DNA from 2 places in the Propioniciclava sp. LT432 genome. Region 2 is predicted to be linked to the other one. Evidence: riboswitches for the same ligand, from Rfam matches in the RefSeq annotation. Region 2 holds a riboswitch; the other holds the start of a gene.
The links. A riboswitch is a leader RNA that binds a small molecule or an ion and turns the genes downstream of it on or off. The one in region 2 is predicted to bind cobalamin.
Positions count from the first base shown of each region.

Region 1: linked by a shared signal. The riboswitch ahead of AC5YDV_RS12815 (LPXTG cell wall anchor domain-containing protein) and the one ahead of nrdH (glutaredoxin-like protein NrdH) in region 2 are both predicted to bind cobalamin.

Region 1 is NZ_JCAKNE010000021.1:20,270-35,498, forward strand. It holds gene glmS (glutamine--fructose-6-phosphate transaminase (isomerizing)) at 1-380, opposite strand, end outside; gene coaA (type I pantothenate kinase) at 385-1,371, shown strand; gene AC5YDV_RS12755 (hypothetical protein) at 1,520-2,500, opposite strand; gene glmM (phosphoglucosamine mutase) at 2,695-4,047, opposite strand; gene rpsI (30S ribosomal protein S9) at 4,053-4,571, opposite strand; gene rplM (50S ribosomal protein L13) at 4,586-5,029, opposite strand; gene AC5YDV_RS12775 (elongation factor G-like protein EF-G2) at 5,263-7,347, shown strand; gene AC5YDV_RS12780 (GtrA family protein) at 7,408-7,905, opposite strand; gene AC5YDV_RS12785 (MarC family protein) at 8,016-8,627, opposite strand; gene AC5YDV_RS12790 (YccF domain-containing protein) at 8,660-9,070, opposite strand; gene trmB (tRNA (guanosine(46)-N7)-methyltransferase TrmB) at 9,191-9,928, shown strand; gene truA (tRNA pseudouridine(38-40) synthase TruA) at 9,925-10,734, shown strand; gene AC5YDV_RS12805 (class I SAM-dependent methyltransferase) at 10,731-11,345, shown strand; gene AC5YDV_RS12810 (CsbD family protein) at 11,395-11,598, shown strand; cobalamin riboswitch at 11,661-11,816, shown strand; gene AC5YDV_RS12815 (LPXTG cell wall anchor domain-containing protein) at 11,896-13,122, shown strand; gene AC5YDV_RS12820 (hypothetical protein) at 13,119-14,012, shown strand; gene AC5YDV_RS12825 (CbiQ family ECF transporter T component) at 14,021-15,130, shown strand; gene AC5YDV_RS12830 (ABC transporter ATP-binding protein) at 15,127-15,229, shown strand, end outside.
Region 2 is NZ_JCAKNE010000028.1:19,890-35,118, forward strand. It holds gene cbiT (precorrin-6Y C5,15-methyltransferase (decarboxylating) subunit CbiT) at 1-98, shown strand, start outside; gene AC5YDV_RS15420 (energy-coupling factor ABC transporter ATP-binding protein) at 73-912, opposite strand; gene cbiQ (cobalt ECF transporter T component CbiQ) at 897-1,685, opposite strand; gene AC5YDV_RS15430 (energy-coupling factor ABC transporter substrate-binding protein) at 1,685-2,050, opposite strand; gene AC5YDV_RS15435 (energy-coupling factor ABC transporter permease) at 2,043-2,723, opposite strand; cobalamin riboswitch at 2,950-3,179, shown strand; gene nrdH (glutaredoxin-like protein NrdH) at 3,198-3,443, shown strand; gene nrdI (class Ib ribonucleoside-diphosphate reductase assembly flavoprotein NrdI) at 3,459-3,845, shown strand; gene nrdE (class 1b ribonucleoside-diphosphate reductase subunit alpha) at 3,842-5,998, shown strand; gene nrdF (class 1b ribonucleoside-diphosphate reductase subunit beta) at 6,017-6,991, shown strand; gene AC5YDV_RS15460 (cobalamin-independent methionine synthase II family protein) at 6,993-8,189, shown strand; gene AC5YDV_RS15465 (hypothetical protein) at 8,234-8,464, shown strand; gene AC5YDV_RS15470 (EamA family transporter) at 8,480-9,073, shown strand; gene AC5YDV_RS15475 (hypothetical protein) at 9,073-9,300, shown strand; gene cobF (precorrin-6A synthase (deacetylating)) at 9,339-10,136, opposite strand; gene AC5YDV_RS15485 (precorrin-8X methylmutase) at 10,133-10,852, opposite strand; partial or broken gene AC5YDV_RS15490 (CbiX/SirB N-terminal domain-containing protein) at 10,835-12,046, opposite strand; gene cobJ (precorrin-3B C(17)-methyltransferase) at 12,048-14,492, opposite strand; gene cobM (precorrin-4 C(11)-methyltransferase) at 14,489-15,229, opposite strand, start outside.

The DNA.
Region 1 (15,229 bases), on a different contig from region 2:
CTGTCGGTCTCGGAGGAGAACTCGATGCCCTCGGCGACCAGCTCGTCCCTCAGCGACGCGAAGTTCTCGATGATGCCGTTGTGGATCAGCGCCACACGGCCGTTGGCGGACAGGTGCGGGTGAGCGTTGGCGTCCGACGGGGCGCCGTGCGTGGCCCAACGGGTGTGCCCGATGCCGAGGTGCGCGTCCTCGATCGGGTTCGCCTGGAGTCCGTTCTCGAGGTTGACGAGCTTGCCGGCCTTCTTGGCCGAGGAGATCCCGTCGGGCCCGACCAGCGCGATGCCGGCCGAGTCATAGCCTCGGTACTCCATGCGCCGCAGGGCGTCCACGAGGACCTTCTGCGCACCTTGGGGGCCGACATAGCCGATAATTCCGCACATGGGAATCAGCGTAGCGCCCACCCAACCGTCGGCCGAAAGCCCGTTGGGCGGCGTCGACGAGTTCGGTCCGTACATCCTCGCCGACCGGAGGAAGTGGGCCGAGCTGGCCGAGCAGATGCCCGTCCACCTGACCGAGGAGAAGTTGCGACGGATCAGGTCGCGGCTCGACACCATCGACATGGCCCAAGTGCGCGACGTCTATGTCCCGCTGACGGAACTCGTGGCGCTCTACGTGGCCCAGACCGGCCTGCTCTACCGCAACACGCACGCCTACCTCGGCCTCTCGGAACGGAAGACCCCCTTCGTGATCGGGGTGGCCGGCTCCGTGGCCGTGGGCAAGTCGACGACGTCGCGCCTGCTGGTCGAGTTGCTGTCCCAGCTCCCCGGACACCCGCGCGTCGACCTGGTGACCACCGACGGCTTCCTTCTGCCCAACGCGGAACTCCAGCGCCGCGGCATCATGGAGCGCAAGGGCTTCCCCGAGAGCTACGACCGCGGCGCCCTGCTCGGGTTCGTGATGGACGTGAAGTCTGGCGTCCCCGAGGTGCACGCACCGCTGTACAGCCACCTCGTCTACGACATCGTGCCGGACGAGTTCATCACGGTGAACTCCCCCGACATCCTCATCGTCGAGGGCCTCAACGTCCTCCAGCCGGCGCGGCGGCGCAAGTCCGGCCAGTCATCGCTGGCGGTCAGTGACTTCTTCGACTTCTCCGTCTACGTGGACGCCGACGAGGAGGACCTGCGCTCCTGGTACCTGGAACGCTTCATGGGCCTGCGCGAGAGCGCCTTCCGGGATCCGCGCTCCTACTTCGCCCGCTTCGTCAACATGGACGCCGACACCGCCCGCGCCTACGCCGAGGGCATCTGGGACACCATCAACGGCCCCAACCTCGTCCAGAACATCCTCCCCACGCGGGGACGGGCGACCGTCATCCTGCGGAAAGACAGGTCCCACGACATCGAGTGGATCCGCATCCGCAAGGTGTGAGTCAGCCGGTGATGCCCAGCCGGGCCCCCCGCCAGTCCACCGGGTCGGCCAGGGCCCGGGGGTGAGCCTTCGACCGCCCTTCTTCGCGCCGGGGCGCGAGTTCGGGTGGTCGAGGAGTGCCGGTCGTCTCCGGTATGAGCCATTGGCGTCACCGCCCCGGGTGCTCCGACCGGAGGCGGCGCCTCCCCTCGGCCAGGGCCCGCTCGACCTGGCGCATGAACCCCTCCGGATCCACCCGCAGCCCCAGCACCGGGATCTCCAGCGCGATGCCGGCGACCCCGGCGATAGCGAGGTCGTTGGCCCGCAGCGCGTCCCGGACCGGTGCCAGCCCGTCCTCGTGGTGCGCCCCCTGGATCTCCACCCGGACGCCCTCGGCCTCCCAGAGGGCGTCGAGGTACACCGCGCCCTTGTCCCCGGTGCGCAGGACCTGCCGCGAAGGTTCAGGGAGGCCACGTTCCCGGCAGAGCCGGGCGAAGTCCAGCTCCCCCAGTGAGTGGGCACCGTTGCACAGGTCCTGAATGACCGCGTCCAGGAGCGCCCTCCGGTTGGACCTGCCCACCGCCTGCCAGCGCGCCAGCATCGCCGCGGCGGTGCACAGGCGCTGCTGCACCGTCATCGCCAGGATCGTCGCGGCCTCGGCGTCCGAGACCGCCCACTGGGCCGCCCGGATCGCGGCCACCTCCGGACGGGTGCGCCGCAGAGCCCCGCCGGTGGTCGGTGCACGCTCGCGCAGGCGATGGTGGCGGACTCCCTCGATGGCCCGCACCTTCGCCCGGTTGGGGACGGTGACATCGATGGAGCGCGGCTCCCAGCCCTTGAGACCGGCCGCGACGAGGGCCACGGCACCGTCGAGGACCGCGCCGCTCCCGGACTCCCACAGGGCCCGCCACCATGCGGCGCGTCCGTCGACGTCGGGTCCCAGCACGCTCACGGTGTGGTGGCCGACCCTGTGCCAGGCCCCGTGCTCGACGTGGGTCTGGACCTGCCCGCGGGTCAGGCCGGCGTCCAACAGCGCCGCGAGGGTGGTGACGCCGTCATGCGGAGCGGCGAGGTCGGCTCCGATGCTCAGCCGGCGTTGTCGTTCGCGTTGGGCTGCGCGGGCCCGGAGGGCGCGGGGCGTTGGTGTCATGCCGCGGACGATGGGCGCTCGGATGCGAGATCGAGCACCCCGAGCAAGGCGTCCACAGGATCGGCGTGATTCTCCACACGCCCTCGATCAGGTGACCGAAATCCTTGACCACCAAGACTCGTGCCCCGGCGGCAACTCGGGAGGTCAACAAGGGGCGGTCACCCAAGGAAGGACGACCACCCCCACGATGCCGATCAGAGCGCCAAGCGCTCCCGCACGACCGCGGCCAGACCCTCGGCCACCTCGGTGGCGCGCTCGGTGGTCTCCGCCTCGACCATGACCCGGACGACGGGCTCCGTGCCGGACGGACGCAGCAGGACGCGACCGCCGGCACCCAGTTCGCGGCTCGCCGCGGTCACGGCCGAGTTGACCTCGGGGTCGATGCCGGCGCGGGCCTTGTTGACGTTCTTGACGTTGATCATGACCTGCGGCAGGCGGGTCATGACCGAGCCGAGGTCGGCGAGCGTGCGTCCCGACGACACGACCTGCGCGGCCACGTGCAGGGCCGTCAGGACGCCGTCGCCGGTGGTCGCGAACTCGCTCATGATCACGTGGCCGGACTGCTCGCCGCCGAGGGTGAAGCCGTTGGCGTTCATGGATTCCAGCACGTAGCGGTCGCCCACCTTGGTCTGGTCCACCCGGATCCCGTTCGCGGTCATGGCTTGGACGAAGCCCAGGTTGCTCATGACCGTGGCCACCACGGTGTCGGAGTGCAGGGCGCCCGACTCCTTGAGCGCCAACGCCAGGATCGCGAGGATCTGGTCGCCGTCGACGACGTTGCCCGCGGCATCAACCGAGAGGCAGCGATCGGCGTCCCCGTCGAACGCGAAGCCGAGGTCGGCGCCGTGGTGGACGACCGCGGCGCGGAGACCCTCCATGTGCGTCGAACCGGCGTTCTCGTTGATGTTGGTGCCCGACGGCTCGGCGTTGATCGCGACGACCTCGGCGCCCTGCGCCGCGAAGGCCGCGGGACCCGTCATGAAGGCGGCACCGTTCGCGCAGTCGAGCACCACCTTGAGACCGTGCAGCGAACCCTCGTCGCCGAGCGAGCTCACCAGGTGGGCCACGTAGGCCTCGACGAGTTCGGGACGGTCGTACACCCGCCCGACGCGATCGCCGGTCGGCCGCTCCCACTCCTGGCCCAGGCGAGCCTCGATCACGTCCTCGAGGGTGTCATCGAGCTTGACGCCGCCGCGGGCGAAGAACTTGATGCCGTTGTCGGGCATGGGGTTGTGCGAGGCCGAGAGCATGACCCCGAGGTCGGCGTCCAGGTGGTTGACCAGGAAGGCCGCGCCGGGGGTCGGCACGACGCCGACGCGGATGACGTCGACTCCCGCCGAGGCGAGACCGGCCACGACGGCCGACTCGAGGAATTCGCCGGAGGCACGGGGATCACGCGCAACGAGGGCCACCGGACGGTGACCCTCGAAGGCCCCGGACTCGCCGAGGACGTGCGCGGCCGCCACCGAGAGCTCGAGAGCGAGCTCCGCGGTGAGGTCCACATTCGCCTTGCCCCGGACCCCATCGGTACCGAAGAGCCGTGGCACGACGATCAACGCTTGCTGTACTGAGGCGCCTTGCGGGCCTTCTTGAGACCAGCCTTCTTGCGCTCCTTGACGCGAGCGTCACGGGAGAGCAGACCGGCCTTCTTGAGCGCCGGGCGCGAGGCCTCGACGTCGATGGCGTTGAGCGCGCGCGCGATCGCGAGGCGCAGGGCACCGGCCTGGCCGGTCACGCCGCCGCCGATGATCTTCGCGATCACGTCGTACGAGCCCTCGACGGCCGCGGTCACGAACGGCTCGTTGATGGTCTGCTGGTGCAGCTTGTTGGGGAAGTACTCCTCCAGCGTGCGGCCGTTGATCTTGAACTGGCCGGTGCCGGGGACGAGGCGCGCACGGGCGATGGCCTCCTTGCGGCGGCCGGTGGCAGCGCCGGGTGCGACGACGGCGGGACGGGAGCCCGGGGTCGCGCTGGACGGGGTGGCCTCCGCGCGGTACGCGATCTCGCGGTCACCCTCCTCAAAGGGAGTGATCTCGTCGGCGAGGACGTCTTCAGTGGTGGTGTCGGTCACGATGGTTCCTTGGCTCACTGGGCGATCTGGGTGATCTCGTACGGCTGCGGCTGCTGCGCGGCGTGGGGGTGCTCGGGGCCGGAGTAGACCTTGAGCTTCTTGATGACCTGACGGCTCAACTTGTTCTTCGGCAGCATGCCCCAGACGGCGCGCTCGACGGCCTTGCGCGGGTCGGTGGCGAGCAGTTCACCGTACGGAACGGCGCTGAGGCCGCCCGGACGACCGGAGTGGCGGTAGGCCATCTTGGTGGTGGCCTTGTTGCCGGTCAGGGCGATCTTGGAGGCGTTGACGATGATGACGAAGTCGCCACCGTCTACGTGGGGAGCGAAGCTCGGCTTGTGCTTGCCACGCAGGAGCGTGGCGGCAGTGACGGCCAGGCGGCCGAGGACGACGTCGGAGGCGTCGATCACATGCCAGTTCCTGGTGATCTCACCAGGCTTGGGAGTGTACGTGGACACGCGGGTAACCCATCTGTCATCGGGGAGCTGCAGGGGCTACCGCTGGACGCCTCCCCGGACACGTCACAGCGCAACAGCGACCCAGATTACCCCGGTTCGGGCTGGCCGGTCAAAACCACAGCAGGGCGGGCGAACCCCCTTGCCCCGGGCTCAACGACAGCCCGTAGGAGACATTGGCGCAAACCTTCCCGCGGCGTCGGCACCAGTGGCAAGGTAAGCCCATGAGTTCAAGGGTGAACAACGGACAGGTTCAGGTGAACAACCCCGACGAAGTGCGCAACGTGGTGCTGGTCGGCAATGCGGGGTCGGGCAAGACGTCGCTGTTCGAGCAGTTGCTGCGGGCGCGAGTCGCCGGCTACAGGGGCGAGAAGGACGACGCCGAGCGCCTTTCCCAGCTCTACCTCGCGTCCCTCGTCACGGGCGACGTGTTCGTCAACCTCCTCGACGCCCCCGGCCACCCGGACTTCGTCGGCGAGCTCCGCGCCGGTCTCCGTGCCGCGGACGCCGCGATCTTCGTCGTGAGCGCGGCCGACGGCATCGACGGCGCGGCCCAGGCCCTGTGGGAGGAGTGCGCCGAGGCGGGACTCCCCCGCGTCATCGCCCTCACCAAGCTCGACGCCGCGCACTCCGACTTCGACACTGTCGTGGATGACCTGAAGCAGAAGTTCGGCGAGGGCGTCCTGCCCACGCACGTGCCCGTCGGGTCCGGCACCGGCATCACCGGAACCGTCGGCGTCCACTCGCGACGCTTCCGTGACTACTCCGGCGGCGGCGAGCCCGTCCTGCACGAGCAGGACGGCACCCACGACGACCTCATCGAGCCCCACCGCGGCCCGCTCATCGAGGGCCTCATCGAGGAGGCCGACGACGCCGAGCTCATGGACACCTACCTCGAGGGCGACGACCCCGGTCGGGACAAGCTGCTCGACGACCTGATGAAGGCGACGGCGGGAGCGAACCTGTTCCCCGTCGTACCGGTCGTCCAGTCGAGCGGTCTCGGGACCGAGGAGTTGCTCAGCCTCATCGAGCACGGCTTCCCGACCCCGAGCCTCCACCCGAACCCGAGCCCGGTGAAGCTGAACGGCGAGGTGCTCGACCCCGCGCCGTCCGACCCCGGCGCCCCCCTGGTCGCCCAGGTGATCCGCACGACGACGGACCCCTTCGCCGGCCGCCTGTCGATGGTTCGGATCTTCTCCGGCACGCTGCGCACCGACGACCTCGTCCACATCTCCGGCCACCGGTCGTTCTTCGAGGGCGACGAGGACGGCGCTGAGCACGACCACGACGACGAGGAGCGGATCGGCATCATCCAGGAGGCCGTGGGCACGGAACTCAAGCCCCAGTCGTCCGCCATCGCCGGTGAGATCGTGATGTTGCCCAAGCTGACCACCGCCGAGACCGGCGACACGATCTCCGCACCGGGGAACGTCGTGGTCGTGCCGAACTGGAAGATGCCGAAGGCGCTGCTCCCGCTGGCCATCAGGGCCGCCACACGCAACGACGAGGACAAGCTGTCCACCGCCCTGCAGCGCCTGGCCGTCGAGGACGCCACGGTGAAGCTCGCCCGGGGGGCGTCCGACCAGCTGGTGCTCTGGACGACCGGGCAGGCGCACGCGGACCTGCTCCTCAACCGCCTGAAGGAGCGCTACGGGGTCAACGTCCAGCAGGAGGAGGTGAAGATCGCCCTGCGCGAGACCTTCACCGCCAAGGCGACGGCGGTCGGACGCCACGTCAAGCAGTCCGGCGGGCACGGCCAGTACGCCGTCGTGAACATCGACGTCGAGCCGCTGGAGCGAGGCGCGGGCTTCGAGTTCGTCGACAAGGTGGTGGGTGGCGCGGTGCCGCGCAACTTCATCCCCTCGGTGGAGAAGGGCGTCAAGGCCCAGCTGGAGAAGGGCGTCATCGCCGGCTTCCCGATGGTGGACGTCCGCGTGACCCTCTTCGACGGCAAGGCCCACTCGGTGGACTCCTCCGACATGGCGTTCCAGATGGCGGCCGCCGCCGCGCTGAAGGAAGCCGCGATCATCGGCAGGAACGTCGCGCTCCTGGAGCCGGTCGACCTGGTCACGGTCACCGTGGGCGAGGAGCACATGGGCGCGGTCATGACCGACCTCTCCGGGCGCCGCGGCCAGGTCCAGGGCACCGACACCGACGGCCGCAAGGTCGTCATCAGGGCCGTCGTCCCCCAGCTGGAGATGTCCCGCTACGCGATCGACCTGCGCAGCCTCGCCCAGGGTGGCGGCACGTTCACCCGGGCGTTCCACGGCTACGAACTGCTGCCCCCGAACCTGGTGGAGAAGTTCGCGCGGAAGGAGTGACCGACCGCCCGACCGTTCGACCCGCGTGAGCCCGCCCTCCGGGGCGGGCTCCCGTGCCTCTCAGGCAGCGACGTCGGGGGTGGCCGACCGGATCTCGGCCACGTGCGTCCGCGGCTCGACGACGCCGCCCACACCGTGACGGCGCGGGAAGACCCACAGGCGCAGCAGCAGGTAGATGTAGAGGCCCTCCAGGCAGGCGGCCATCACGCGGGCCACCATCACGTGGACGCCGATCCAGTCGAGTAGCGACCCGAACCCCAGGATCCAGATGACGTAGTTGCTGATGATGACGAAGGTGTACTTGCCCGTCTGCTTGCCGAGGTCCCCGTGTTCCCGGAAGTTCAGCCAGCGGTTCAGGAAGAACGCGTAGATCGACGCCAGGCTGTAGCCGATGGAGAAGACGATGCCGTAGGGGAGCCTCCAGAAGTTGGTGATGACGGCCAGCAGCCCCATGTCCAGCAGGAAGGAACTGCCGTTGATCATCGCGTAGCCGATGAAGGTGGTCGGCAGGACCCGCTGCACCGCGTGCGGAAGGGCACCGCGGACGCGTGTGGTCATCTCGGCGAACCACCGAGCCGCCGCGCCGTTGCCCTCCTCGTCCCGCATGGAGGAAGAATAGGGCCTCCATGCAAGTCCGACACACCGGTTGCCGCCAGGTTGGCGAGGGGTCAGACCTGGCGCAGGAAGGCCAAGGTCCCGTCGGCGAACATCTGGACCGCGATCGCCGCGAGCAGCATGCCGGCGACGCGGGTCAGCAGGACGGTCCCCGAGTGGTGCAGGACCCGCTGGATCGCTCCCGCGAAGCGCAGGAACACCCAGACCAGCACCAGGGCGGCGACCAGCCCGAGCCCGACGGTGACGTAGCCCCACACCCCCGCCGATCGGGCCTGCTGGACGGCCAGCATCATGGCGACGATAGAGCCGGGCCCGGCCAGCAGGGGGATCCCCAGCGGCACGATCGCCACGTTGGTGCTCACGTCGGTGACCTGCCCCTCCCCCACCCCCGTGAGCAACTGCATGGCGACCAGCAGGAGCAACAGCCCGCCGGACACCTGGAGCGCCTCGATGGTGATGTGCAGGTAGTCGAGGATGAGGCGTCCGAAGATCGCGAACATCCCGATGACACCGAACGCCACCATGGACGCCCCCAGGGCGGCCCGGTTGCGCTGCCGCTGGTCCATGCGCCCGGTGAGGCCGAGGAAGACGGGCAGCAGGCCGGGCGGGTCGAGGATGACGAACAGCGTCAGGAGCGTTGAGGTGAAGAGGAAGGCGTCGACCACCTCACCACGCTACATCTTTCTGCGATGCGCTGTCAGATCCGGAAGATCGGTTGCATTCCCGCCGGAATGGCGTGAGAATCCACGATCTGCTTGCCGAACGGGAAGCACGTGACCGGGATCATCTTGACGTTGGCGATGGCCAGCGGGATGCCCACGATCGTGACCGCCTGCGCGGCTGCGGTCGTCAGATGGCCCAGCGCGAGCCAGAGCCCCCCGATGACGAACCAGAGCCCGTTCATGATGGCCGACCCGGCGCCCGCCCCGGGCTTGGACACCACGGTCTTCCCGAACGGCCACAGCGCATACGCCCCCATGCGGAACGACGCCACCCCCACCGGGATCGTGACGATGAGGAGGCAGGCCAGCAGCCCGAAGAAGAAGTAGCCCAGGGCGAGCCAGAGGCCGCCGAGGAGAAGCCAGATGACGTTCAGCAGGAACCGCATGGAGGTGCTCCTTTCCGTTCTCCCCTCACGGTACCGGGCCGGTATCCTCGGTGGGTGCCGCGCCCCGATCGTCCTCGCATCCACCGTGAGGTGGTGTCGTACGTGCGCCGTTCCGCGCGCATGAACGCGTCACAGGAGAAGGCATGGACGACGCTGGCCGAGAAGTTCGTCGTGGACGTGCCCGCCCGGGAACTCTCCACCTCCGTCCACCCCGACGCCCAGGTCGACTGGGCAACCGAGTTCGGACGCCGCGCCCCCCTCTTCGTCGAGATCGGCTCCGGACGCGGTGAGGCGCTCGTCGCGCTGGCCGAGCGGCACCCCGAGGCGGACGTCGTGGCCTTCGAGGTGTTCCAGCCCGCCGTGGCGTCCACGCTGAGCCGCATCAACCGGCACAACGTGACCAACGTCCGCGTCGTGCTGGCCAACGGCGTCGAGGGCCTGGAACACCTCTTCGGGCCCGCGAGCATCACCGAGTTGTGGACGTTCTTCCCCGACCCCTGGCACAAGCCGCGGCACCACAAGCGTCGCCTCGTCAGCCCCGAGTTCGCTGCGCTGGTCGCCTCCCGCCTCACCCCGGACGGCCTCTGGCGCCTGGCCACCGACTGGCAGGACTACGCGGACGCGATGCGTGAGGTCCTCGACGTCGCCCCCGGGCTGGTCAACATCCACGGCGGTTGGGCGCCGCGCTGGACCGAGCGTCCCCTCACCAAGTACGAGCAGCGCGGCCTGGACGCCGGGCGCGAGGTGCGCGACCTGACGTACGCCTGCGCCGACACGGCCACCGGCGAGGTCCCCACGGTGGGTGACCTGCTGTACCGGGAGCCCTTGGCCGAGCCCGCCGGGGAGATCCCGCTGTGACCACCCGGTACCGCCTCGACCTGGCCTACGACGGCCGGGACTTCCATGGTTGGGCGGCCCAGGACGGCCTGCGGACCGTCCAGGGCACCCTCGAGCACTGGATCACCACCGTGCTCCGCCTGCCCGAGCCCGTCCGCCTCACCGTGGCCGGCCGCACGGACGCCGGCGTCCATGCCCGCGGGCAGGTCGCCCACGTCGACCTCCCCGGCCCGGATGTCGCGGCCGAACTGCTCCGACGGCTGGATCGCGTGCTGCCCGAGGACCTCGTCGTGAGCCGCGTCACGGTGGCCCCGAACGGATTCGACGCGCGCTTCGCCGCGATCTGGCGCCGCTACGTGTTCCGGTTGGCCGACAGGGCACCCGACCCCCTGCAGCGCCACATGGCCGTCCGCGTGCGCGGCCCGCTCGACGTCGCCGCGATGGACGCCGGCGCCCGCTCGCTGGTGGGCCTCCACGACTTCGGGGCCTTCTGCAAGCGCCGCGAGGGGGCGACCACGATCCGCGAGATGCTCGAGTGCCACGCCGAGCGGTCCCCCGCCACCGGGCTGGTCGAGGTCACGCTGCGCGCCGACGCGTTCTGCCACTCGATGGTCCGCTCGGTGGTGGGCGCCCTGGTCGCCGTCGGCACCGGCCAGCGGGACGCCGCCTGGCTCGCGGGCCTGGTCGACCAGCCGACGCGCGCCGGGGACGTCACCGTCCTCCCCCCGCACGGCCTGGTCCTGGAGGAGGTCGGCTACCCCGCCGACGACCAGCTTTCGGCCCGCCAGGCCGAGTCCCGTGCCCGCCGCGACGAGAGGCAGCCATGACGCACTACTTCGAGACGCCCACCTCCGACGAGCGGCGCCGCACCATCGGCGTCCGCTTCTGGGACACCGACTGGACCTTCACGACGGCGGCCGGCGTGTTCTCCGGCGACGGCCTCGACCTCGGCACGGCCGTCCTGCTGCGCACGCACACCCCGGACGCCGGCGCCCGACGCATCCTCGACCTGGGCTGCGGGTACGGCGTCCTGGCGGTGGCCGCGGCATCCGCGGCGCCGGACGCGCGGGTGGACGCCGTCGACACCAACGAGCGGGCCCTCGCCCTCACCCGGCTCAACGCCGCGGCCAACGGCGTCGGCGACCGCGTACACGCGTCGCTGCCGGACGAGGCCGACCCCGAGGCCCGCTACGACGAGATCTGGTCGAATCCGCCGATCCGCATCGGCAAGGAGGCCCTCCACGCCCTGCTGTTGCACTGGCTGGCGCGGCTGGCCCCGGGCGGCGTCGCCCGGCTGGTGGTCGGCCGCAACCTGGGCGCCGACTCGCTGCAGCGCTGGCTGGGCGAGCAGGGCTACCGGTGTGACCGGACGGCGTCGGCGAAGGGATTCCGCGTGTTCGAGGTGGCACCCCTTGCGTCGGAAAGCACCTCCAACTAGCCTCGATCCATGTAAGCGCTGGGAACACCGGGGCTGGAGAGGAGTGCTCATGGGTATCGGAGACAAAATCTCGAACAAGGCCGAGGAGCTTGGCGGCAAGGTCAAGGAGACCGCCGGCGACCTGACCGACAACGAACGCCTCGAAGCCGAGGGCAAGGCCGACCAGGCCGCCGCCAAGGCGAAGCAGGCGGGCGAGAACGTCAAGGATGCCGGTCGCGACGTCGCCGAGGGTGTCAAGGACGCCTTCAAGTAACAGCACTCGTCCACCACGACGACCCAACCGGGGTGCGGGAACCACGTTCCTGCACCCCGGTTGCTTGTTGGCGGACGATTGGTCCGCGCCGTTCCCGGGGGGTTAAGGTGTCCCCGGACCCGCGTGGGGGAACTCCGGTGCAAGACCGGGACTGACCCGCAGCCGTGACATCGCCCGTTCGATGGAGTCGGAATGCCCGCCGGTGCCACGGAAACCATTCAACCCGTCGAGGCACGCGGGTGGGGACCGGTCCCAGTCGGGACCCGTCGCACCCTGGGTGCCCCAGTGAGGACCACGATGTATCGCCTCTGGAAGTTGCTCGTGATCGGGCTCGTCACGATGCTGGCGCTCACCACCGCCGCCCTCCCCGCCCACGCCACCACGGACGCCGCGCGTGCGACCGCCCGCTGGGTCGCCGCCAACCTCGAAGCCAACGAGGTCGCGAGCTTCCCGTCCTCGACGGCCGACGCCCTCATCGTCTTCGCCGCCGGCCAGGACCCGACCACCGTGGACGAGGTCGCCACCCTGCTGGAGGCGCTGCAGACCACGGGCCCTGAGTACGCGCAGGGCGCCCCCGACGGCGCGGCCAAGCTGGCGATCGCGCTGGACGCCGTGGGCGAGGACCCGCGCACCTTCCTCCCGGGCGTCGACCTCATCGACATCGTCGAGAACGGCATCGCCGAGGACGGCAGCATCGGCGAATGGCCCGGCCCGTTCGCGAGCGGCCTGGCCGCCGTGGCGCTGGACCGCGCCGGCGAGGAGGTCCCCGCGAACCTGATCGATTACCTGGTCACGTACCGCAACGCCGACGGCGGCTTCGGCTTCGCTCCCGGCGTCGCGTCGGACGCCGACAACACGGCCCTGGCCCTCCTGGCCCTCCTCGCCGCCGGCCGCACCGACCTGGCCGCCGACGCGATCGCTTGGGCGCACGACGCGCAGGCCGACGACGGCTCCTGGGACGGCTGGGTCCCCGCCAACTCGACCGCGATCCTCGGCGCCTCCCTGGCCACCGCCGGTGAGCCGGTCGACGAGGCGCTCGCCTTCGTGCTGGCCGCACAGGATGCCTCCGGCGCCTTCCTCGTGGACGGCAAGGCGGACTGGTTCCTCACCACGCAGGCCATCCTGCTCGTCGCCGGCGTCTCCTACTACGACGTCGCTTGGGACCTGACCGCGCAGCCCACCCCCTCGGCCTCCGCGACCCCGTCCGCCTCCGCGACCCCGTCCGCCTCCGCCACCCCGTCCGCGTCCGCGTCGGCGACCCCGTCCGCCTCGGCCACTCCGTCCGCCTCGGCCACCCCGGAGCCGACCGTGACCCCGGAGCCGACCGCGACCCCCGGGCCCAGCGCGTCCGCCGAGCCGACCGCGTCGGTGACCCCGGCCCCGGTGGCCACCTCCGTGGCCCAGCCGGGTGACCGCCTGCCGCAGACGGGCACCGGGACCGAGCCGTGGTTCGTCGCTGCTGCCTCGCTGCTGGCGCTGGTGGGCGCCGGCCTGCTCGTCGCCCGCCGCCACGTGACGCGATGAACCGCCTGGTCCGCGGTCTCGCCACGCTCGCGGTCGGCCTGATCGCCGCTGCCGGGGCCCTCGTGGCCCCGGGAGCGGCGACCCCGGCCGAGGCCGCGGCCTCCTGCGACGGCGTCTGGGTCGTCGTGGGCGGGCAGGGGACGGGGTGCGCCACCAGCTACAGCACCGGCAAGGTCGCACTGCAGAGCGCCGGGTTCACCGTCCGCGACAAGAGCCCCGGCTTCCTGTGCCAGATCAACGGCTATCCGTCGACCTGCACCGTCACGAACGACGCCCACTGGTCGTACTGGCAGGCCAGCCGCAACGCGGACGGGTCGTGGGGTCCGTGGCGCTACTCGAGCCTGGGCTACACCTCGACCTCGCCGAGGAAGGGCGACGCGGAGGGGTGGGCCTTCGGCTCGGGGCAGACCGGTCCCCGCCCGCCCGCCCCGCCGGCCGCTCCTGCGCCGGCTCCGACCCAGCCCCCGGCACCGGCCCCGACCCGGGCCCCCGCACCGGCGCCCACGACCCAGGCCCCCGCGCCGACCCAGGCACCCACCAGGGCCTCCACGCCTGCCCCGGCCTCCAAGGCACCGCGGGCCACGGCATCGACCACGCAGGGGGCGGCCTCGAAGGCGCCCGCCTCGCCCGCGCCCGCCGGCACCGAGGCTGTCCTCCCGGCGGACGCCCCGACCCCGGACGCTGCGCCGTCCGAGACGCCCGTCGTTGAGCCGTCGCCCGCGATCTCCTCGGCGACACAGACGGCCCAGGCCGCTCCCCCGGCGTCCGCGACCCCGGTCGGCGACAGCTCCGGGGGCACCCCGGTTGGCCTGCTCGCGACGGCGGGCATCGTCGTCGCCGGGGGTGGCGCCCTGGGTGGTTGGGCCCTCATGCGCCGGCGAGGGATCTGACGCCCTTGATGCACCCTTGGGCGTGGTGGGCGTGGGCCCTCGGCGTGGCGGCGGCGGTGTCGCTGACCACGAGCCCACTCCTGCTCGCCCTGGTGGCGCTGGCGGTCACCGCCGTCGTCCTGCTTCGCCGGACCGACTCCCCTTGGGCCCGCTCCATCGGCGCCTACTTCGCCCTGGCCGGGATCATCATCCTCATCCGGCTGTTCTTCCAGCTCGTCGTGGGCGCGGGGATGGGGTCCACCGTCCTGTTCACGCTGCCCGAGGTCGAGCTGCCGGCCTGGGCGGCCGGCATCCGCCTGGGTGGGCCGGTCAACGCGGAGGGCCTCGTGTACGCCACCTACGAGGCGCTGCGCCTCGGGGTGATGCTCCTGTGCCTGGGCGCCGCGAACGCCCTGGCCAACCCGCGTCGCGCCCTGCGCAGCGTGCCCGCCGCCCTCTACGAGGCGTCCGTGGCCATCGTCATCGCCCTGTCCGTGGCGCCCCAAGTCGTCCAGTCCGTGCAACGGGTCCGGCGGGCGCGACGCCTCCGCGGAGGCGCCTCGTCCGGCTGGCAGGCGGTCAAGGCGGTCGTCATCCCGGTGCTGGCGGACGCCATCGACCGGTCCCTGGCGCTGGCCACCAGCATGGAGGCCCGCGGTTTCGGCCGGACACGCGACCAGTCCTCACCGCACCCCCTGCTCGTCGTCGGCCTCCTCGTCGCCATGATGGCGGCGACGGTCGGCGTCTTCCTCGTGCTCGGGTCACCCGAGACGGGCCTGACCGGCGGCGTCCTCCTCGCACTCGGGGTGGTCGGCACCATCCTCGGCCTCCGGGTGAGCGGACGCCGCCTGTCGGTGACCCGCCATCGCCCCCAGTCCTGGACGCTCCGCGACACCGCCGTCGCCCTGTGCGGGCTGGCGGCGCTCACGGTCGCCGTGCTCGCGAACAGTCCCACGGTCCCGGGCGCCTTCGACGCGTTCCACCCGTCCATCGACCCCATCGCCTGGCCCGCGCTCCATCCCCTGATGCTGGTCGTCGCGGCCCTGGCCGCCGCCCCCCTGCTCCTGTCGACGGCCCCGGCGCTCGCCGTGACCCGGCCCGCCCACCAGCCTGACGCCGCCCTCGGGAGGACCCCATGATCACCTTCGACGACGTCACCATCACCTACGCGGACGCCGCCGCGCCCACCCTGCGGGGCGTGACGCTGCACATCCCCGAGGGCGACCTCGCCGTCGTCG
Region 2 (15,229 bases):
AGCTGGCCCGGCTCGGCGTTGAAGTCGCCGAACCCATCGGCCGCTTCCTGGGCTGGACGCCCCTGCGCGCGGTCACCCAGTGGTCCTGTTCCCGCTGAGCCCTGCGTCAAGGAGCGTCGCGACGTCGTCCAGAGTGCGGGGGCGACCCGGCAGGCCCAGCCGCGCGGCGAGGGCCAGGGGCCACGGGGAGAGCAGGCGCGCGCGGACCAGCAGCGCTGCGTCGGCGAGCACCTCAGCGCTCGGCCCTTGGGTGACCTCGCCGGCGCACACCACGGCCGCCTCGTCGGCCCAGGCCAGCGCGAAGTCGACATCGTGGGTGGCCACCACCAAGGCCGTTCCGCGGGAGTGCAACAGCTCGAGCGTGGCCCGCGTCTCGGCGACCCCCACCGGGTCGAGCCCGGCGGTGGGCTCGTCGAGCAGGAGCACGCTCGGGCGCATGGCGACCGCCCCGGCCAGCGCCACGCGCTTGCGTTCGCCCCATGACAGTTGGTGGGTGGCGCGCTCGGCCAGGTGGGTGATCGACAGCAGGTCGAGGGCCTCGTCGACGCGCTCGCGCGCCTCGGCGTCCGACAAGCCCTGGTTGAGGGGCCCGAAGCTGACGTCGCCGACCACGTCGGCGCTGAACAGCTGGTCGTCGGGATCCTGCAGCACCAACTGCACGGCGCTGCGGTGGGCGCGCAGCGCGGCGCGGGTGTGGTCGAGGGGCACACCGTCGTGCAGGACGGCCCCTGCCGTGGGCCGGTGGGCTCCGGACAGGCACCGCAGCAGGGTCGTCTTCCCCGACCCGTTGGCCCCGAGCAGCGCCAGGCGGCCCCCGTCGGGCAGGCTGAACTGCGCGCCGGTGAGGACGGGTGGGCGGGCCGGGTAGCCGGCCACGAGGTCGCGGGCCCGGAGCATCACGCCACCCACCAGAACAGGGCCCAGGCGGCCCAGATGCCGACGACGACGCAGGCGGCCATGACGAGGAACGACCGCGAGGTCGTGTGGGCCGGCGCGAGGGTGCGCAGGTCGTCGACGTACCCGCGGCCCTCCAACCCGGCCTGCAGGCGCAGGGTGCGGTCACTGGTGCGCATGATCAGGGTTCCCATGGTGTTGGCTGCGTTGCGCAGGCCCCAGGTGAAACGTGCCAGGCCGCGGTGGCTGTTTCCGAGCCGGGCGGTCTGGGCGGCGTGCAGGGCGATCGCCGTGCTCAGGAGCACGAACAGCAGGCGGTAGGTCAGCGAGGCGATCTCGACCAGGGGTGCGGGGATGCCCAGGCGGCGCAACCACCCCAACAGGTCGACCATGGGTGTCGTGGTGGCGAGCAGCATCACGGCGAGGGTGCCGGACACCCCGTGGGCGAAGGCCGACAGCCCGCGCGTTGCGCTGGCGGCATCGGCCCACAGGGGGCCGAGGGTCCAGGCGTCGGTCGAGGGGACGCCGCCCAGCACGAGGGCGACGGACACCCCGCCGATGACCAGGAATGTCAGCGGCGCGGCCATCGCGTAGCCGAGCGCGCGCACCGGGATGCGGGCCGAACCGAGGGCGAGGGCGATCGAGGCCACGGCCACCAGGGGGCTGACCGGCCAGGCCGGGCCGACCAGTGCGGTCAGGACGAGCGCCCCCGACAGCGCCACCTTCTCGGTGACCCGGACGCGCCGCCAGGGGGAATCCCAGGCGGCGTCGTCCAGGGCGTGCAGGTGCATCAGCCGACGGTCTCGGGCTTCTCGACCGCAGACTCGTCACGGGCTGCCTTGCGGCCGCGCAGGTTGCCCAGGGCATAGCCGACCACGCCGGCGCCGAGCGCGGCCTGCAGGGCGAACAGGCCCGACTCGATCTCGCCGGAGCCCGGCTCGAAGATCGGCGAGAACCACGGCTCGTGGCCATTTTCCTCGAGCATGGCGGTGACCTGGGCGTCGGTGCCGCCGAAGGCCTCTTCGTCGGGGTGGTCGGGCCGGGGCGCGACCACGAACGAGAAGGCGAGCACGGCGAACAGTGCGACGAGGAGCAGGGCGGTGGTGACCGGATTGGTCCGGTGGCCCTGGGTGCGGGTGGTCGTGGTCTCAGACATGGGCGGCCTCCTTCGCGGGCGCGTCGATCAGCTTGCGGGCGGCCAGCGCCGGGGCGGCGACCTTGCGCAGGAACTGGAACAGCAGGACGCCGACGATGCCCTCGGCGATGGCGAGGGGGATCTGGGTCAGCGCGAACACCCCGGCGAACTTGCCGAGCGCGCCGAGCAGGTCGGGGTCGGGGTAGGCGAGCGCGAGCTGCGCGCTCGTGACGACGTAGGTCGTCAGGTCGGCGATCGCCATGGCGAAGAACACGCCGACGCTCATCCCAGCACCCAGCTTGCGCAGGAGCACCCAGATGCCGTAGCCGGCCCACGGCCCGGCGATCGCCATGGAGAACACGTTGGCGCCGAGGGTGGTGAGGCCGCCGTGGGCGAGGAGCAGCGCTTGGAAGAGCAGCACCGTGGTGCCCAGGAAGGCCATCACGGGGGGCCGGAACAGGATCGCGCCCGCGCCGGTGCCGGTCGGGTGGGAGGAGGAACCGGTGACGCTCGGGAGCTTGATGGCGCTCAGCACGAACGTGAACGCGCCGGCCGCGGCGAGCAGCAGCTTGTTCTCGGGGCTCTTCTTCGATTCCTCGATGACGGCCTTGGCGCCGTGGATCACGAAGGGGGTGGAGACGGCCGCCCAGGCGATGCAGTGGGTGGCTGGCAGGAAGCCTTCGGCAATGTGCATGCCGCATGCCCTTTCTCGAGATTGCGCGTCTCGATGTGGGTGACGAGGCGAGTTCCTGACTTCGTGCAGCGTGTGCACTTCACAGTGGCGCGACCGTGCCGGCTCTTCCCGGCTTCCTCGGTGACTCGTCGATCTGGTGTTGTGGGGCCAGCGTCTCACATCCCGGTCTCAGGTGGCAGTCCCGGATGCCCGGCGAGACCCGGCATTGACGAATCACACAGGTGTCATTACTGTCCGTTGTGCTGGTTCACGTCATCGACCACAACATGTTGGGGTTGGCGCCGTGAGGCAATAGGGAACCCGGTGTGAATCCGGGACTGCCCCGCAGCGGTGAGAGGGAACGACCGGCGGCATCGAGCACTGGCCCGACAGGGCTGGGAAGCGTCGCCCATTAGACCAACGCCATCTGGCGTCCTGCCCTCGAGTCCGAATACCTGCCAGCGCACAGGTTGACCACTGCTTCGAGGAGAGAGCATGTCGAACGGAATCACCGTCTACAGCAAGCCGTCGTGCGTCCAGTGCACGGCGACCTACCGCGCCCTGGACAAGCTGGGGCTGGACTACGCGGTCATCGACCTCGCCGAGGACGAGGCCGCCCTGCTCGAGGTGATGGCGCTGGGCTACCAGCAGGTCCCGGTCGTCGTCGACGGTGAGGAGCACTGGGCCGGCTTCCGCCCCGACCGCATCAAGGCCGCGGCGCAACGCGTCCGCGTCGCCTAGCCCGCGGCGTCCGCCGTGCGCGTGGTCTACTTCTCGTCGGCGTCCAACACCACCCACCGCTTCGTGCAGAAGCTGGGGGTGGACGCCGACCGCATCCCGCTGCGCCCCGCCGATGAGCCCTTGGTCGCCACCGAGCCGTATGTGCTCGTCGTGCCGACGTATGGGGGCGGCAACGCGCGCGGGGCCGTGCCCAAGCAGGTGATCCGGTTCCTCAACGACCCGGGCAACCGTGCCCTGATTCGCGGGGTCGTCTCCGCGGGCAACACCAACTTCGGCCAGGCGTACTGCCTGGCCGGGGACATCGTGGCCGCCAAGTGCGGCGTCCCCCATCTTGATCGCTTCGAACTCCTCGGGACGCCCGACGACGTCGAGCGCGTCCGCGAAAGGATCCACCACCCATGACCACGCTGCTCACCGACACCGGTCAGGAAGTCGTCGCGAGCGACTCCGCCGACTACCACGCCCTGAACGCGCTGCTGAACCTCTACGACGCCGACGGCAACATCCAGTTCGACGCCGACCGTCAGGCGGCCCGCCAGTACTTCCTGCAGCACGTCAACCAGAACACGGTGTTCTTCCACTCGCTGCGCGAGAAGCTCGACTACCTCGTCGAGGAGGGCTACTACGGGGCCGAGGTGCTGGACCGCTACGACTTCGACTTCATCAAGAGCCTGTTCAAGCGCGCGTACGCGGTGAAGTTCCGCTTCCCGACGTTCATGGGCGCGTTCAAGTACTACACGTCCTACACGCTCAAGACGTTCGACGGGCGCCGCTACCTCGAGCGTTTCGAGGATCGGGCGTGCCTGGTCGCCCTGACGCTGGCGGCCGGCGACCGCGGCCTGGCCGAGCAGGTCGTCGACGAGATCATGGCGGGCCGGTTCCAGCCGGCGACGCCGACGTTCCTCAACGCCGGCAAGGCCCAGCGCGGCGAGCTCGTGTCGTGCTTCTTGCTGCGCATCGAGGACAACATGGAGTCGATCGCACGAGCCATCAACTCCTCGTTGCAGCTCTCCAAGCGCGGCGGTGGGGTGGCGCTGTCGCTGACCAACATCCGCGAGGCCGGGGCACCGATCAAGAAGATCCAGAACCAGTCCTCGGGCGTGATCCCCGTCATGAAGCTGCTCGAGGACTCGTTCAGCTACGCCAACCAGCTCGGTGCCCGCCAGGGTGCTGGGGCGGTCTACCTCAACGCCCACCACCCCGACATCCTCGCCTTCCTCGACACCAAGCGAGAGAACGCTGATGAGAAGATCCGCATCAAGACGCTGTCGCTGGGCGTCGTCGTGCCCGACATCACCTTCGAGCTGGCCCGCCACGACGAGGACATGTACCTGTTCAGCCCCTACGACGTCGAGCGGGTCTACGGCGTGCCGTTCAGCGAGATCTCGGTCACCGAGAAGTACCACGAGATGGTCGACGACAAGAGGATCACCAAGCGCAAGATCAACGCGCGCAAGTTCTTCCAGACCCTGGCCGAGATCCAGTTCGAGTCGGGCTACCCCTACCTCATGTTCGAGGACACGGTGAACCGGGCCAACCCCATCGACGGGCGGGTGACCATGTCGAACCTGTGCTCCGAGATCCTCCAGGTGTCGACCCCGTCGACCTACCGCGAGGACCTGTCCTTCGACCACGTCGGCAAGGACATCTCCTGCAACCTGGGCTCGCTCAACATCGCCCACGCCATGGACTCGCCCGACTTCGGGCGCACCATCGATGTGGCCGTGCGCGCGCTGAGCGCGGTGTCCGACCAGTCGAACATCGCCTGCGCGCCGAGCATCGAACGCGGCAACGCGATGAGCCACGCGATCGGCCTGGGCCAGATGAACCTGCACGGCTACCTCGCCCGCGAGCGCATCCACTACGGCTCGGAGGAGGGCCTGGACTTCACCAATATGTACTTCTACACGGTGACGTTCCACGCGATCGCCGCCTCGTGCCGCCTGGCCCGGGAGCGCGGCGTCCGGTTCGACGGGTTCGAGCGCAGCACGTACGCGACGGGGGAGTACTTCGCCAAGTACATCGACGGCCAGTGGTCACCCCGGACGCCCCGGGTCGCCCAGCTGTTCGCCGACGCCGGCATCCACCTGCCCACGCCCGAGGACTGGCGGGGGTTGGCGTCCGAGGTCGCCGAGCACGGGCTGTACAACCAGAACCTGCAGGCGGTGCCGCCGACCGGGTCGATCAGCTACATCAACCACTCCACCAGCTCGATCCACCCGATCGTGGCGAAGATCGAGATCCGCAAGGAGGGCAAGATCGGCCGCGTCTACTACCCGGCGCCGTTCATGACGAACGACAACCTCGAGTTCTACGCCGACGCCTACGAGATCGGCCCCGAGAAGATCATCGACACCTACGCCGAGGCCACCCAGCACGTCGACCAGGGCCTGTCGCTGACCCTGTTCTTCCCCGACACGGCGACCACGCGCGACATCAACAAGGCGCAGATCTACGCGTGGCGCAAGGGGATCAAGACCCTCTACTACATCCGGCTGCGGCAGCTCGCCCTCGCGGGCACCGAGGTTGACGGCTGCGTCAGCTGCATGCTCTGAATCGACAAGGACGAGACGATGAACGACAAGACCACCCTGCTGCGCGGCGTCCAGGCCATCAACTGGAACCGCATCACCGACGACATCGACGCCGACGTCTGGGACCGGCTGACCAGCAACTTCTGGTTGCCCGAGAAGGTGCCTTTGAGCAACGATGTGCCGTCGTGGCGCACGCTCAAGCCGCACGAACAACTCATGACGACCCGAGTGTTCACCGGCCTGACCATGCTCGACACGATCCAGGGCACCGTCGGTGCGGTGTCGCTGATCCCCGACGCCCGGACGCCCCACGAGGAGGCCGTCTACACCAACATCGCGTTCATGGAGTCGGTGCACGCGAAGAGCTACAGCTCGATCTTCTCGACGCTGATCTCCACCGCTGAGATCGACGACGCGTTCCGGTGGAGCGAGGAGAACGAGGCTCTGCAGCGCAAGGCGCAGATCATCCTGGGCTACTACGAGGGCGAGGACCCCGAGAAGCGCAAGGTCGCGTCGGTGATGCTGGAGTCGTTCCTGTTCTACTCCGGCTTCTATGCGCCGATGTACTGGTCGAGCCGGGCGAAGCTGACCAACACCGCCGACCTGATCCGGTTGATCATCCGCGACGAGGCCGTGCACGGCTACTACATCGGCTACAAGTACCAAAAGGCGCTCGCCGAGGCCGACCAGGCGCGGCGCGACGAGCTGACGGAGTACACCTTCGACCTGCTGCTGGAGCTCTACGACAACGAGGAGACCTATGCCGAGGACCTCTACGACCCGCTCGGCCTGACCGAGGATGTCAAGATGTTCCTGCGCTACAACGCCAACAAGGCCCTGATGAACCTTGGCTACGAGGCGTTGTTCCCCAAGCCGGCGACCGCCGTGTCGCCCGCGATCCTGGCCGCCCTGTCACCGAACGCGGACGAGAACCACGACTTCTTCTCGGGGTCGGGTTCCTCCTATGTGATGGGCAAGGCCGTCAACACCGAAGACGAGGACTGGGACTTCTGACATGACCACCATCCACACCACGACGTCGGGCAGCCTGCCCCGCACGGACGCCCTCATCGCCGCCAACGCGGCCCGCTCGTTCGCCGACGACGGGTTCACCCTGGACACCACCCCCGAGTTCGCCCGGCTCGTCACGGAGGCGGTCGCCGACGTGGTCGCTCGGCAGCGCGACGCCGGCATCACCCTGCTGGGGGACGGCGAGTTCGGTAAGGCGATGTCGAACGCCGTCGACTACGGAGCCTGGTGGTCGTACTCCTTCCAGCGGGTCGGCGGGCTCGAGCTCGGGGAGGTTGACCTGTTCAACCAGCCGGACGCCCCCTCCACACCCGGCAACGTCCGGCTCACCTCGTTCGCGAACCGGCGGGACCGGCAGCGCTTCCCGCGGGTCTACTCCGACCCGGTCGAGGTGGGGGGCGTCGACACCGGCAAGCTCGCCACGGCGTTCCCGTCGACGACGGGGCCCCTCGTGTACACCGGGCAGGACGCCGTGGCCACCGACATCCGCAACCTCCAGGCGGCCCTCCAGCCGGGGGAGCAGGGCTTCCTGACGGCCATCTCGCCCGGCAGTGCGGCCCGCGTGTGGAACCAGCACTACGCCACCGAGGAGGAGCACATCTGGGCGTGGGCCGAGGCGCTGCGCCACGAGTACAAGGCGATCACCGACGCGGGCCTCGTCGTCCAGATCGATGACCCGTCGTTGGCCGAGAACTGGGACCAGGTCACGCCCGAGCCCAGCGTCGCCGACTACCAGAGGTTCACCCAGATCCGTGTCGATGCGCTCAACCATGCGATCGCGGGGTTGCCGGCCGAACTCGTGCGGCTGCACCTGTGCTGGGGTTCCTGGCACGGCCCCCACACCACCGACATCGGCATCGCCGACATCCTGCCGGTCGTCTTGACGGCGAACGTCGGTTCGCTCTCGTTCGAGGCAGCGAACGTCCGCCACGAGCACGAGTGGACGGTGTGGAACGAGGTGGCCTTGCCCGACGACCTCGTCCTGGTTCCGGGGGTGGTCAGCCACGCCACCAACGTGGTCGAGCACCCCGACCTGGTCGCCCAGCGCATCCGCCGGTTCACCGACGCCGTCGGCCCCGACCGCGTCATCGCCTCGACCGACTGCGGGCTGGGCGGGCGCGTCCATGCCGACATCGCGTGGGCCAAGCTCGAGTCCCTCGGCGAAGGTGCGCGGCGCGCCTAGGGTCGCGTCCAGGGCCTCGTGGGGAACGGAGTGATGAGGTGGCGGTGACGGCGTCCGGGCTGCGCCACCACGGCGTCCGGGTGACGCTGCTGGCCGCGGTGCTCTTCGGCGCTGGGACGCCCCTGGCCAAGCTCCTGCTCGGCCAGGTGAGTCCGTGGCTGATGGCGGGGTTGCTCTACTGCGGCTCGGGCTTGGGCCTGGGCCTCGTGCGCCTGGCGGGCCGGCGGGCGCGGGCGCGTGTCCCACGCCCTCTCTTGACCCCGACCGAACGCTAGCTGGTCGCAGGAGCAGTGTTCGCCGGCGGGGTGGTGGGTCCGGTCCTGCTCATGGTGGGGTTGGCGGCCATGCCGGCCTCGGGGGCGTCCCTGCTGCTGAACGCCGAGGCGGTCTTCACGGTCGTCATCGCGTGGGTCGTGTTCCGCGAGAATGTCGGGCGCCGGGTGCTGGTCGGGATGGCCGCCATCGTTGCCGGCGCGGTGTTGCTCGCGGTGCCCACCGGAGCCGAGGTGGGGGCGGTGTGGCCCAGCCTGGCGGTGCTCGGCGCCTGCCTGGCGTGGGGGATCGACAACAACCTCACCGGGCGTGTCGCGCTGGCCGATGCGACGTTGCTGGCCGCCGTGAAGAGCGCGGTCGCCGGCCCCGTGAACCTGGCGCTGGCCTTCGCGCTCGGGGCCACGGTGCCCGCGCCCGCGCTGGTGGGTGCTGCGCTGGCGATCGGGTTCCTCGCCTACGGGGCGAGCCTGGCGTTGTTCATCGTGGGGCTGCGCAGCCTCGGCACCGCGCGGGCGGGCGCCTACTACAGCGTGGCACCCTTCTTCGGGCCGTGCTGGCCGTGGCGCTGGGGGACACTGCGACCTGGTCGCTCGTGGCGGGTGGCGTCCTGATGGCCGTCGGCGTGTGGCTCCACCTGACCGAGACCCATGAGCACACGCATCACCACGCCGCCGTCACCCACACCCACGGGCACAGCCACGATCGCCACCACGACCACGAGCACCCCGACCAGGCCTCGGCGGCCGGCTGGCACGTCCACGAGCACACCCACGCGGAGATGACGCACACGCACGAGCACTATCCCGACGCGCACCACCGCCACGACCACGGAGGATGACCGTGGGCCGGGTCAGGCCAGCAGGGCCAGCGCACTGGTCAGCGGCGTTGGGAGGTGATCGGGGGCTTCTCGCGCCTGAGCAGGTAGGTGTCGAACATCCAGCCCTTGCGGGCAAGGGCCTCGGCGCGCACGGCCAGGATCTCGTCGCTGACCTCGGCGAGGGGGCCGCTGAGCAGGATCTCGCCGGGGGTGCCGAGGTAGGCCCCCCAGAAGATGTGGAGGCCGGTCGGGTCGATGCGCGCGAACGTCTGCTTGCCGTCGAGCATCACGACCACGTCGTCGACGTCGGCGGGCATGCCGTCGGCCAGCAGCCGGGCCGGGGCGATCTGCACCGCCTTGCCCTGACGGTTGAGCGGGATCTGGTGGCGGGCCGCGAGCGCGAGCACGCAGCTGATCCCGGGGATCACCCGCAGTGCTACTGGCGCCTCCGCGGGGGCGGCCGCCTTGAGCTGCTGGGCGATCGCCAGCGTCGACTCGTACAGGCTCGGGTCGCCCCAGACCAGGAACCCGCCGACCTGGCCCGAGCCCAGGTGGGTGGCCACGGCGTCCGACCAAGCGGCGAGCCGCTGCTCGCGCCACCGCCGCACGGCGGCGGGGTAGTCGGGCGTGGTCTGCCATGGGCGCGGCGGGTCGTGCAGCTCGACGACCCGCAGCCCGGACGCCTCGGGCCGGTGCTGGGCGACCAACGAGCGCCGGAAGGCGACCGGCTCGTCGTACTCGTCCTCCTTCACCACGACGAAGAGCATGTCGAGGGCCTTGATCGCCTCGACGGCCTCCAGCGTCAACCAGCCGGGGTCACCCGCGCCGATGCCGATGAGGACGAGCTCGCGGGTCACCGGGCGCGCTCCGTGGCCTCGTTGGTCGTCTCCGCGGCCGAGGCGAGCGCGTTGATCGCAGCCACGGTGAGGGCCGAGCCTCCGCGGCGTCCGAGCACGGTGAGGAACTCCAGGCCGTAGGGGTTCTCGGCCAGCGCCTGCTTGGAGTCGGCTGCCCCGACGAACCCCACCGGGATGCCGATCACCGCCGCCGGCTGGACGCCGGTGTCGCGCACCACCTCGAGCAGCCGGAACAACGCGGTCGGAGCGTTGCCGATCGCCACGACCGCCCCGTTGAGCCGCTCGCGCCACAGCTCGACCGCCGCGGCCGTCTTGGTGGTGCCGAGCTCAGCAGCGAGGTCGGCCAGCCGGGGGTCGCCCAGGTGGCAGACCACCTCGTTGTCGGCGGGCAGCCGGGAGCGGATGATGCCGGTGGCGACCATCGATGCGTCGCACAGGATCGGTGCGCCTGCGCGCAGGGCGTCGCGGCAGGCCGCGGCCACGCCCGGCGACCAGGCCAGCGACCCGGCCAGGTCGGTCTGGGCGGCGGCGTGGATCATCCGCACCGCGACCGGCTCGAGGTCGGCCGGCAGCACCGACAGGTCGGCCTCGTCGCGGATGATCCGGAACGACTCGGCGTAGATGTCCGAGCCCTGCTGGCGGTAGTCGTAGGTCGGCCGCCCGGACGCCCCGGCCTGCGGTTGCGCACCTGCCGCCGCGACCGCACGGACCGCCACATCGCGCAGGGACGCCGACAGGCGCGGGTTGCCGCGGCCGACCACCCCGACGGTGACGGGGCCGGCCACGCCGGTGGCCGGTGTCCAGGCCGACCCGCCGGTCGCGTCGTCGGCGCGCACGCAGAAGGTGCCCGCCCGCTCCGCCGCGGCGGCCACCTCGGCATTGGCCTCGGGAGAGTCGCTGGCGGCCAGGACGTACCAAGCGCCCTCGACGTCGACGGGCTCCACGGGCCGCCGTTCCCAGGTCAGCGCTCCGGCGGCGGCCCACGCCGTGACCCGGCCCGATGCCTCGGGGGCGACCACCGTCACGTCGGCGTCCACCTCGAGCAGCCGGCTGATGCGGCGCGTCGCGACCCGGCCGGCGCCGGCGACCAGCACGCGGCGTCCGCGCAGGTCGAGGCCCGACAGGTACACCGCGGAGCCCTCGCCCTCGTCGAGGTGTTCGGCGGCGGCGCGGTAGCGGTCGATGACGACGTCGGCCAGCGCGTCGCCGGCGCCGATGATGGGCGCGACCCGCACCTCGGCGTCGGGGTGTTCGGCCGCCCAGCGCGCGGACTGGTCGTGCGCCCAGTTCTCCAGCAACCCTGGGAACAGGTAGTGCGGTGCGACCACGATCTTCCGGGCGCCGGTCGAGTACGCCAGCGACAACCCCTCGGCCAGCGTCGGCGACACCACCTGGATGAACGCGTCGGTGACGTAGGCGTAGCCGCCCTCCTCCCACAGCATGCGGCCCAGCCGGGTGTGGTCGGCATTCGCGTCGGGCACCGAGCAGCCGCGCCCCAGGAACACCACGGCGGTCTGGTCGGGCGCCCAGTCACCGAGCACCTCGGCGATCCGCTCGCGGACGGCGGCGCGCAGGCGCGGGTCGGGGCCCAGGTGGTCGGCCAGGGCGATGCGGGCGCCCACAGGGGCGGCGTCGATCGCCTCGGGGATGTCGTCGCGTAGGTGCCCGCCCGCGCCGAGCATCAGCGGCACGACGACCAGCGGCCCGGACGCCGCCAGCTCGGCCAGCGTGGCGTCCAGGGGTGGGTCGGTGAGCTCGATGAAGGCATCCCTCACCACGACGTCGGGCAGCTTGCTCGCGACCAGCGCCGTGAGTGCGCGTGCGGCGTCCTGCCCCGCGGGGAGGCGGGTGCCGTGCGCGGCGATGAGCAGGGCGGGCGGGGTCGGCACGGTGGCGTCCTTCACGGTCATGTCAGCAATTCCCCTTCGGGAGGGTTCCATCGAGCCAGGTGTAGTCGCGCGGGGTCACCATCACCTGGCCGTCGGCGCCGGTGGGCACCAGCACGGTCTTCGACGACCCCACGATGACGATCGAGTGCATGTCGACCCACGTCGGGTCGAAGTCGGCCAGCGGCGCGATGCGGTGGTTCTCGTTCGCGCGCGAGGCATCCTGCACGACCGCCACCGGGGTGGTGGGGGGCCGGTGGGCGCCCAGGATCTCCAGCGCCCGGGGCAGGTGCATCACCCGCTTCTTGCTGCGCGGGTTGTACAGGGCCACGACGAAGTCGCCCTCGGCGGCGGCCTGCAGCCGCTGCTCGATGACCGGCCACGGCGTGTGCAGGTCGCTCAACGAGATCGTCACGTGGTCGTGCCCCAGCGGGGCGCCCAGGATCGCGGACGCCGCGAGCTCGGCCGTCACGCCCGGCACCACCTGCACGTCGACGCCCTCGGTGCCCTTCTCCAGAAGCGGCGAGGCCATCGCGTAGATCGCCGGGTCGCCGCCACACACCAGCGACACCGACCGCCCCTCGCGGGCCTGGGCGATCGCGAACTCGATGCGGTGCTCCTCGGTGCCCATGCCGATGGCCAGCACATCGGTGCCGGGCCGCAGCAGGTGCCGGATCTGCGCGACATAGGGGCGGTAGCCGACCACGACGCTCGAGGCGCGCAGCACGTTCCGGGCGCGGGGGGTCAGCAGGTCGTCCGCACCCGGGCCCAGGCCGACGACGGCCAGCGTGCCCAGCGGCGCGAGGCGTCCGATGGCGACGGTCGCGTCGGGGTTCTTCCGCTTCTCCACGACGAGCTGGGCGCCGTGGGCGATCACGGATGCCTCCGCGACGCTCGGCGTCCCGACCGCTTGGTCGGCGTGGGCCGACGGGTTGGGGACCGCAATCGCCGCGAGCGTCTCGGCCGGGTACGTGACGAACGGGACGCCCAGGCGCCCAGCCAACGCGATGAGCCCGGCCTCGTCGGCCTTGGCGTCGACGCTGGTCAAAGCGGTCACGGATGCCTGCGCCAGCCCCTCCTCGGCCAGGACCTGCTCCAGCAGACCGGCCAACACGTCGACCGACGTCCCGCGGTTGCAGCCCATGCCCACCACGAGGCTGCCCGGGTGCAGCGTCACGGTCGGCAGGTCGCCGTCGGCGGGGACGGCGTCCGAGACCACGATGCGCGCGACGGGCTCGCCGAGGTCGGGCAGCTCGGAGGTGTGCGTGCCGCGCCGCTCGACCCGGGCCACGCCGGGCTCGCGCACGTTCGTCGGCAAGGCCGGCAGCGGCCACGGCTGGGTGCGGACGAGTTCGACCGGCGATCCGTCCAGCAGGGCACGCGTCACGCCGGCGAGGTCGCCGGAGGTCGGCCAGCCGAGGGTGTCCAAGCCGGGCACGCCCGTCACGTCGGTGGCGGTGGTCACCACCGGGGTGGCGCCCAGGGCGTCCGCGACGCGCACGGCGAGGTCGTTGGCGCCGCCGACGTGCCCGCCCACCAGCGGGACGACGAAGCGCCCCGCCTCGTCGACGACGACCACCGCGGGGTCGGTTTTCTTGTCGGCCAAAAGCGGGGCGATGAGGCGGGTCGTCGCGCCGAGGGCGAGGTGGCTGATGATGAGGTCGCACTCGGCCCAGGCGGCGGCGAGGTGGTCGCCGGCGCGGCCGTCGTAGCGCCGGGTGGCGCCCAGGGCGGCGTCGATGGTGTCGGCGTGCGCGCGGGCGGCGGCCGAGTTGGTGAGCTGGCCCACGACGTCACCGCCCCGGTGGCGTTCGGCCGGCTCCGGCGCGCTGGTGCCCGCGATGCCGTGCTGGGTGCCGAGGGCGGCCGGGTCGTCGGGGTGGTGGGCGAGCACGAGCACGACGTGCGGCTGGGCCGGGTCGGTGACGCGCAACGCCTCGGCCTCGTTCAACACCCGCACCCGCTCGTCGGCCTCGCCGAGCCGCTCGGCCAGCACGTACCAGCGGCCCAGGCCGGTGGTCGCCGCGACGACCTGCGGCAGCCCCGTGAGGTGGTCGGTGAGGACGCCGACCTTCGGGTGCTCCCCGCACGCGCGCAGCGCCGGGGCGGGGTCGTTGCCGTGGGCGCTGACGAGCAGGGCGTCGTCCCAGGGCAGCGCGACGGCGGCGAACGCGGCCTGCAGCGACCCGACCTCGGGCACCACGCGCACGGCCAGCCCGGCGGCGCGCAGCCGGCGTACCACGCCGTAGAACAAGGGGTCCCCGGACGCCACCACCACGGCTTCGTCGCCCTCCGGCAGCGCCACGAGAGCGTCGATCGCGGGCTGGAGCGGGCCGAGCTCGACCCGCCGCTCGGTCGGGACGTCGAGCGCGTCGAGGTGCCGGCGTCCGCCGACCACGAGCGCGGCCGAGGCCGCGGCGTCCGTGAGGGTGGCGCTGGAGTGGCCGAGGTAGCCGAAGACGGTGATCATGCGTGGGCGCCCTTCTCCCGCAGGTCGGCGGCGGCGGCCGGGTCGGCCGCGCGGTACTCGTGGCGGAAGCCGGGGTGGTAGAGGTGGCTGCGCTTCTCGACGGGAGCCTCTGCGAGGGCAGGGCCGACGAGGATGACGGTGTGCTTCCAGAACTTGTGGTCCTTCATGGTGGCCGACAACTCGTCGAGGCGGCACCGCAGCAGCACCTGGTCGGGCCAGCTCACCTTGTGCCCGATGATGACCGGGGTGTCGGGCGGGTAGCCGCCGGCCAGCAGTTCCTCCTGCAGGGCCTTGTTGCGGGCCGCCGACAGGTAGAGCGCCATCGTGGTGCCGTGCCGGGCGAACTCCCGGACGTGCTCGCGCGGGGGCATCGGCGTCCGGCCGCCCTCGAGGCGGGTGAGGATGAGAGATTGGGCGACCTCGGGCAGCGTGATCTCGACCTCGGCCGCGGCGGCCGCCGCGGAGAAGGCCGACACGCCCGGGATCGACTCGAACGCGACGCCCACCGCCCGGCACACGTCGCGCTGCTCGGCGGTGGCCCCGTAGATGGCAGGGTCGCCGGTGTGCACCCGGGCCACCAGCAGGCCCTCGTCGCGGGCGCGTTCGTAGAGCGGGGTGATCGCTTCGAGCGAGGCCGACGCCGAGTCGACCAGCTCGGCGCCGGGCTTGTGCCCGGCCACGATCTCGGGGCTGACCAGCGAGGACGCCCAGATGATGATGTCGGCCTCGGCGATGGC